Regions from separate parts of the Pseudoalteromonas sp. GB43 genome, predicted to be linked through region 1. Evidence: predicted binding sites of a transcription regulator. Region 1 holds the regulator's gene; the other holds the start of a gene.

Region 1 (3,381 bases):
CAGTCATGCTTAAAAAGCCTGCACCGCCTTTGACAGTGTGGAAGCCTCTAAAAATGGCGTTTAAGATATTTTTGTCTTCGGGATTGTTCTCAAGCTCAACTAATTGCTCTGACAAAAGCTCTAAGATTTCTCCTGCCTCAACAAGGAAATCCTGTAAAATATCTTCATCGACTTCAAAGCTCATGCAGCTACTCTCCTCTTAGAAGCCCAGACTTGATAATAGATCATCGACTTCATCTTGTCCTGAGACAACATCATCACGAGAGTCTTTATCAATAATGGACCTTCAGGACCTGCTAGTGTATCACTTGTTGCAGGTGCTTTTTCTATGGCCTGTTTTTCTTGTTGTTGATGACCATCTTCTTGACTGCCAAACACAGTTAAGAGATTAATTAAACTGTCTTCTACTTCTCGCACTAACTCAATGACGCGACGGATTACTTGCCCCGTCAAATCTTGATAGTCCTGTGCCATCAGCACATTGGTCATCAAGCCCTGTAGCTCATCGGTTTTAGTATGCGAGTTATTCATAAAATTATCTAAGCTATGACATAGCTTTTTAAACTCACCGAGCTCTATTTCTCGGCTCATTAAACGATCCCACGTTGGTTTAATCGTCGCTATTTCATCTGCAAGTTGTTGCGCTATAGGTAAACTAGCTTCAACTGCATCCATGGTTTTGTTAGCGGCGCTTTCTGTCATTTCCATAACATAATTTAAGCGCTGCTTAGCGTCTGGGATCGCATCGGTAGTTAAATCTGAAAGACGAGTATCTAGATCAAAGTTTTTTAGCGCTTCATGTAATTGTCGCGTCAGTTTACCGATTTCAGCAAACAGCTCTGATTGTTCTTTTGATGCTGTTTCAAGTATCAGCTGATCAGCTTTTTCTTGTTCACCATTTTCAAGAAACTCAACAAGTTGACGAGCTTGCTCTAAACTTATTTGAGGCGCAGCTAGTGCTGACATAAGCCTCTCCCCTTAGATTAACCTAAACGTTCAAACACTTTTTCCAATTTGGTTTTAAGTGTCGCAGCAGTGAATGGTTTAACGATATAGCCATTAACACCCGCTTGAGCAGCAGCAACAATTTGTTCTTTTTTCGCTTCAGCTGTCACCATTAATACAGGAATATGCTTAAGGCTATCATCAGCACGAATTGCTCTTAACAAATCAATGCCTTGCATACCTGGCATGTTCCAATCTGTTACAACAAAATCAAATTCTTGATTTTGTAGCATTGGCAATGCTGTTGACCCATCGTCAGCTTCCTGCACATTGGTAAAACCTAAATCCCTTAATAGATTTTTAATGATACGTCTCATTGTAGAAAAATCATCAACAACAAGAATTTTCATGTTTTTATCCAAAACATCCTCCGGTGAGGTTTGAACCTATATTTACTTACTACTAATTAATCCAGTCATTGATTTTTGCTTTGAGCTTAATCATCGCCTGACCATGTATCTGACTCACACGCGATTCACTAACATCGAGTATGTGTCCTATTTCTTTTAAGTTCATTTCGTCGTTGTAGTACAAAGACAAAACAAGTGCATCTCTTTCTGGTAACGATTGGATAGCCGTTAATAGAGACTGGTTAAACCGCTCATTTTTAACGTTATTAAACGGTTTGTCTAGTCCTAAATCCTGACCTACAGGTGTAATGACGTCTTCATCAACGCCTAAGTCCTCTATACCTAATACTTTACTAGAATTTACATCATGTAGAATATGATGGTACTCATCGAGCGTTATATCAAGTTTTTCAGCGACTTCTGTATCTTTAGGTTCACGATTTAGCGTGCTTTCTAATTCGGAAATGGTTTCAGCCACAAGGCGAGCATTTCGGTGAACTGAGCGTGGTGCCCAGTCACCTCTACGAATTTCGTCTAACATCGCACCACGAATACGAATTCCAGCGAAAGTTTCGAAACTAGCCCCTTTGCTAGCATCAAAGTTTTTTGATGCTTCAATTAGGCCTATCATGCCTGATTGAATTAAATCATCGAGTTGGACACTGGCAGGTAAACGAGCAATTAGATGGCACGCCACTTTTTTAACTAAAGAGGCATGTTTTTCAACAATCGCATTTAAGTTTTGTGCTGATTGATATCCCATCGCTTTATTCACCGATGTTGTCATAGTTAGCCGTTTACTAGTTTTTCAATGAAAAATTCTAAATGGCCAGAAGGTTGATTAGGAATCGGCCACTTAACTGCTTTTGTTGCTAATGTTTTAAACGCCACCGCAGCTGGTGAGTTTGGAAATAATTCAACAATCACCTTTTGACGTCGCGTAGATTTACGCATGTTCTCGTCATAAGGAATGGTAGCTACCAACTCCATTGAAACGTCTAAAAAGCGATCCGTTACTTTTGAAAGTTTAGCAAATAATTCTTGCCCTTCACGCAAACTGCGCACCATATTGGCAACAATTTTAAATTTATATACGCCATGCTCACGGCTAAGCACTTTTATAAGCGCATAAGCATCGGTAATTGAGGTAGGTTCATCGCATACAACCACAACAACATCTTGGGCTGCACGAGAAAAGCTTAATACCATGTCAGAAATACCTGCGGCGGTATCGACAATTAAAATATCAAACTCGGTGTTTAACTCGCTAAAAGCGCGAATAAGACCTGCATGCTCAGATGGTGTTAATTCCACCATGCTTTGCGAACCAGACGTCGCTGGTACAATTTTGATGCCTGCAGGGCCTTCAACGAGAATTTCGTCAAGCTCACACTCGCCTGACAAAACATGAGATAAGTTACGTTCAACACGAAGGCCAAGCATTACGTCACAGTTTGCCAAACCTAAATCGGCATCTAATACTAATACACGATTTCCTTGCTGACCTAATGCGATTGCGGTATTGAGTGAAACGTTGGTTTTACCCACTCCACCTTTACCGCCAGTCACAGCGATAACTTTAACGCCACTATTATTATTTTGATTCATTTTGCGCAGGCCGCTTGCTTGATCTAATACTGTGTTAATCATACATCCCTACTGTGTTCGACGCTACTGCTTGACGTCTTGAATGTTGTGCTTTTGCTCGTTTTAAATACAATTGTTCAGCTTTTTTCACTAGTTTTTCAGCATTCGCTACGCGAATATCCTCAGGAACACGCTGACCGTTAGTAAGATACCCTATTGGCAAGCGATTTTGAATCGCTATGCTAATAATCTCACCTAAACTTAAAGATTCATCCAATTTAGTGAAGATACAGCCACTTAGGTGAACCTTTTTAAAGTGTCTTACGGTTTCTTGCAACACATTTATCTGTGCTGTAGCACTTAATACTAAATAACTACGAATATCAACACGCTGATTACGCATTAGGGTATTTAACTGCTCAGTTAAACGTAAATCACG
Region 2 (3,381 bases), 1.4 Mb from region 1:
AGCTCAACGCTTAATTGCGAATGACCAATAGGAGCCGTTGCATAATAGTGCAGCGGCTTTTTTTTATCTGTAGTAAGAGTAAAGCCTCGTAGAGCAATTAAACTTTCAACGCGCTTAGCAATCGCTTTGCCTGAGTCAATAAGGAAGATCTGTTGTTTATAGTAGTCACTAATCGCGCTGGCTAGTAATGGAAAGTGTGTACAGCCAAGTACCAGTACATCTATATCTTCTGCTATCGCTAAATTACTCAATACTTTCTCAAGCTTCGCTTTATTGATTTTCTGCGTATGAAATAGTGTTTCTGCAATTTCTACCAGCTCAGTTGAGCCATATAAGCTGACTTGTGTGTCTTGGCTATGAGTACTAATTAAATTTGCAGTATAGCGACTCTTGATGGTTGATGGTGTTGCCAGTAAACCAATATGTTTGCTGTTACTTATAGCGCAAGCAGGTTTTATTGCAGGTACTACCCCGACAACTTCTATACTTGTGTGCTGACGAATAGTTTCTAAGGCAGAGGTAGAGGCGGTATTACACGCAATAACTAGAATATCAACCTGTAAGTTTGCTGTCTCGATAAACTGTAGTAGCGCTAAAAGGCGGGCTATGATCGTTTGCTGACTTTGCGCGCCATAGGGCAATAAAGCATTGTCCATAAAATAACTATAATCAGCATCTGGGATCAATACTTGGATCTGTTCAAGTACGGTTGTTCCACCTATACCAGAATCAAACACCATTATATGAACTGACAAACTGCTTACCTCGGATCATCAAAGATCAGCAGTTTGCCATGCAGCTTTATAAAAAGAAAGAAAGGACTATGCCTCTTCTTCTGTTGACGAGCGTAGCTTATTCATTTGTTCGAACATTGCTTTGGTATAATCCACCAGCTTACTGACTTCTTCTTTATCTTGGTTTAACCATTGTAAGATGCCAGCCAGTTCATTTTGCAAACCAATATCGCCCGCTTTATTAAACGCCTGTTTCAAATCGTCATTAAATGGCGCTATTTTCTCAGCAACTTCTTTTTCAGGAGCAGGTTTATATTCTTCATACCCTTTAATCGCTGCTACTGTTTTGGTTTGTTTCAGATCCATGGTAAAGCCGACTAGTTGCTCGTTACCTAAGTTCAGCTCTTTAGCTTGTTCAAAGGCTTCTTCTAATGAACCAGAGAAGAATGTTTCGCTAACACTCTGCAAGTCTTCCATCAATTCATTGATAGCTTGCTGCTCTTGCTCATTTAAATCACCATTGACCGACATCGAGAATGATAAATCACGTGATTGCGAAGACTCACTGACAAAGGCTTCGTTGTCGCCATTTTTGCTATAGCTGCTTGCAGACTTACTTTCGTATGCATCAGCAAAGCTAATACTTACTTCGTCACCTTCAGCGGTGGTGAAAGTGTACTCCGCGTTATTACTTAAACTGATGTATTGAGCCTGGCTTACTGAAACCGCATTAGGTTTAGGATTGAACAAGTCTTCTTCTAATTCATCAATACCTTTAAAGATACCTTCTTTAGACTTTTCGATGCCCTCTTCGATGTCATCGTTAAGAATACCTGACTCTTTAAGCTCATCATACGCATCGTCGATGCCCATTTGCACACCTTTACGTGCATCACCTAGCATGCCTTTGAGTTTTTCATCATCAGCACCATCAGCTTTTGCTTTACGAAGTGCACCGCCAACAAAGTCGAGTACGTTTTTCACGATCTCTTCAAAGTCGAACAAGGGTTTATCTTTTTTCTCTTCGGCTTTAGGTAAACCAAGTGCCTCAGCAAGTTTATCATCAAGAACTTTTGCCGCGAGCTCACGACCGCGTTGTTGATAACTATCTTGACGATTTTGAATGGTAGGCTGTTGCAATGCCTGCTTGCCATTGTATTTATTCACATTTGTATTAGGCATATAGCCTAGGTTGCCAATTTTCATGATCCGACTCCATGTTATGGTTAACTCATTATCGGCCAAAAACCAAAGAACTTAAGTTTTTTGTATAAAAAAACGACACTAAAATAAATAACAAAACTAGACAAATCCTCAGCGCTCCCTACAATAGCGCCGTTATAAAGCTAAGAGATAAAAGGTAATCAGCCATGGCGGTTATAAAAATTGATACAACTCAATATGATGCACAATTGAGTGAGAAAGAGCAGCGCATCACCTCACAGTTTCGACGTTTTGGGGTCGAAAAATTAGAAGTGTTCGGCTCTGATCCTATTCATTACCGCCAACGTGCAGAGTTTCGTGTTTGGCATGAAGGTGAAGACCTGTTTCACATCATGTTTGATCAACAAACTAAAGAAAAGATCCGCGTAGATGAGTTTGATCCTGCAGCACCTTTAGTGGGTGAAGTGATGCAAGCGATGATCGAAAACTTAAAAGACAATGAAGTTCTGCGCCGTAAGCTGTTTCAAATCGATTACCTTTCAAGCTTAAGTGGCGAGATCCTTGTTAGCTTGTTGTATCACAAACAACTAGATGAGCAGTGGCTACAAGCAATTAAAGAGCTTAAAGCAAAACTGAGCACACAGTTTAAGATTGATTTTATTGGCCGTGCTCGTAAGCAAAAAGAAGTGATTGGTAATGATTACGTTATCGAGCGTTTAAACGTAAACGGTAAAGAGCTTATTTATCAGCAAGTCGAAAATAGCTTTACGCAACCGAATGCGAAAGTAAACATCAAGATGCTAGAGTGGGCACAAGCGCTTTGCCAACCCCTCAATAATGACTTACTAGAGTTATATTGTGGAAATGGTAACTTTTCGATTGCTCTTGCGGGTTCATTCGACCGGGTATTAGCCACTGAGATATCAAAATCATCGGTTTACTCAGCACAATACAATATTGCACAAAACAAGGTTGAGAACTTAGATATCATTCGTATGTCGAGTGAAGAGTTCACTCAAGCAATGAAAGGCGAACGTACCTTCTCTCGTTTAGATGGCATAGACCTGAAAAGCTATAACTGCCAAACAATCTTGGTGGATCCACCACGTGCTGGAATGGACACGCTAACTTGTGACCTAGTTGCGAACTACGACAACATTATTTATATCTCGTGTAATCCCGATACCCTAGAACGTGACCTTGATCATTTATGCAAAACCCATGAAGTAAAACGTTTTGCAATTTTTGATCAATTCCCTTACACCCATCACATTGAATCAGGTGTGTTTTTACAACGTAAATAAAATCACTCTGCCAGCGCAGCAAATAGCGCTGGCAACTGCTGCTCGCTGAATACAGCTATACCATTGTCAGTTAACAGCCTTGCAGTTAACCCCATCCCTGAAATTTTCTTTCCTGAATGACTACCATCGTAAATAGTATTGCGACCACATGACGGGCTTGATTCTTTTAACAACGCATA

The links. Region 1 encodes FliA, which starts transcription of late flagellar genes. Its sites were predicted from a motif close to CTAAAGNTNNNNNNNNNNNNGCCGATA; they were not measured.
Region 2: the regulator FliA is predicted to act here: its motif matches at 1,970-1,996, upstream of ACRWSG_RS07330 (DUF5610 domain-containing protein).

Annotation. Positions count from the first base shown of each region.
Region 1 is NZ_JBPCHJ010000001.1:2,890,095-2,893,475, reverse strand. Features, by position in the region: gene ACRWSG_RS13730 (chemotaxis protein CheA) at 1-184, opposite strand, end outside; partial or broken gene ACRWSG_RS13725 (protein phosphatase CheZ) at 200-966, opposite strand; gene cheY (chemotaxis response regulator CheY) at 984-1,367, opposite strand; gene ACRWSG_RS13715 (RNA polymerase sigma factor FliA) at 1,408-2,118, opposite strand; gene ACRWSG_RS13710 (MinD/ParA family ATP-binding protein) at 2,145-3,005, opposite strand; gene flhF (flagellar biosynthesis protein FlhF) at 2,998-3,381, opposite strand, start outside.
Region 2 is NZ_JBPCHJ010000001.1:1,538,421-1,541,801, forward strand. Features, by position in the region: gene murI (glutamate racemase) at 1-755, opposite strand, end outside; gene ACRWSG_RS07330 (DUF5610 domain-containing protein) at 822-1,940, opposite strand; gene trmA (tRNA (uridine(54)-C5)-methyltransferase TrmA) at 2,105-3,202, shown strand; gene ACRWSG_RS07340 (2-thiouracil desulfurase family protein) at 3,205-3,381, opposite strand, start outside.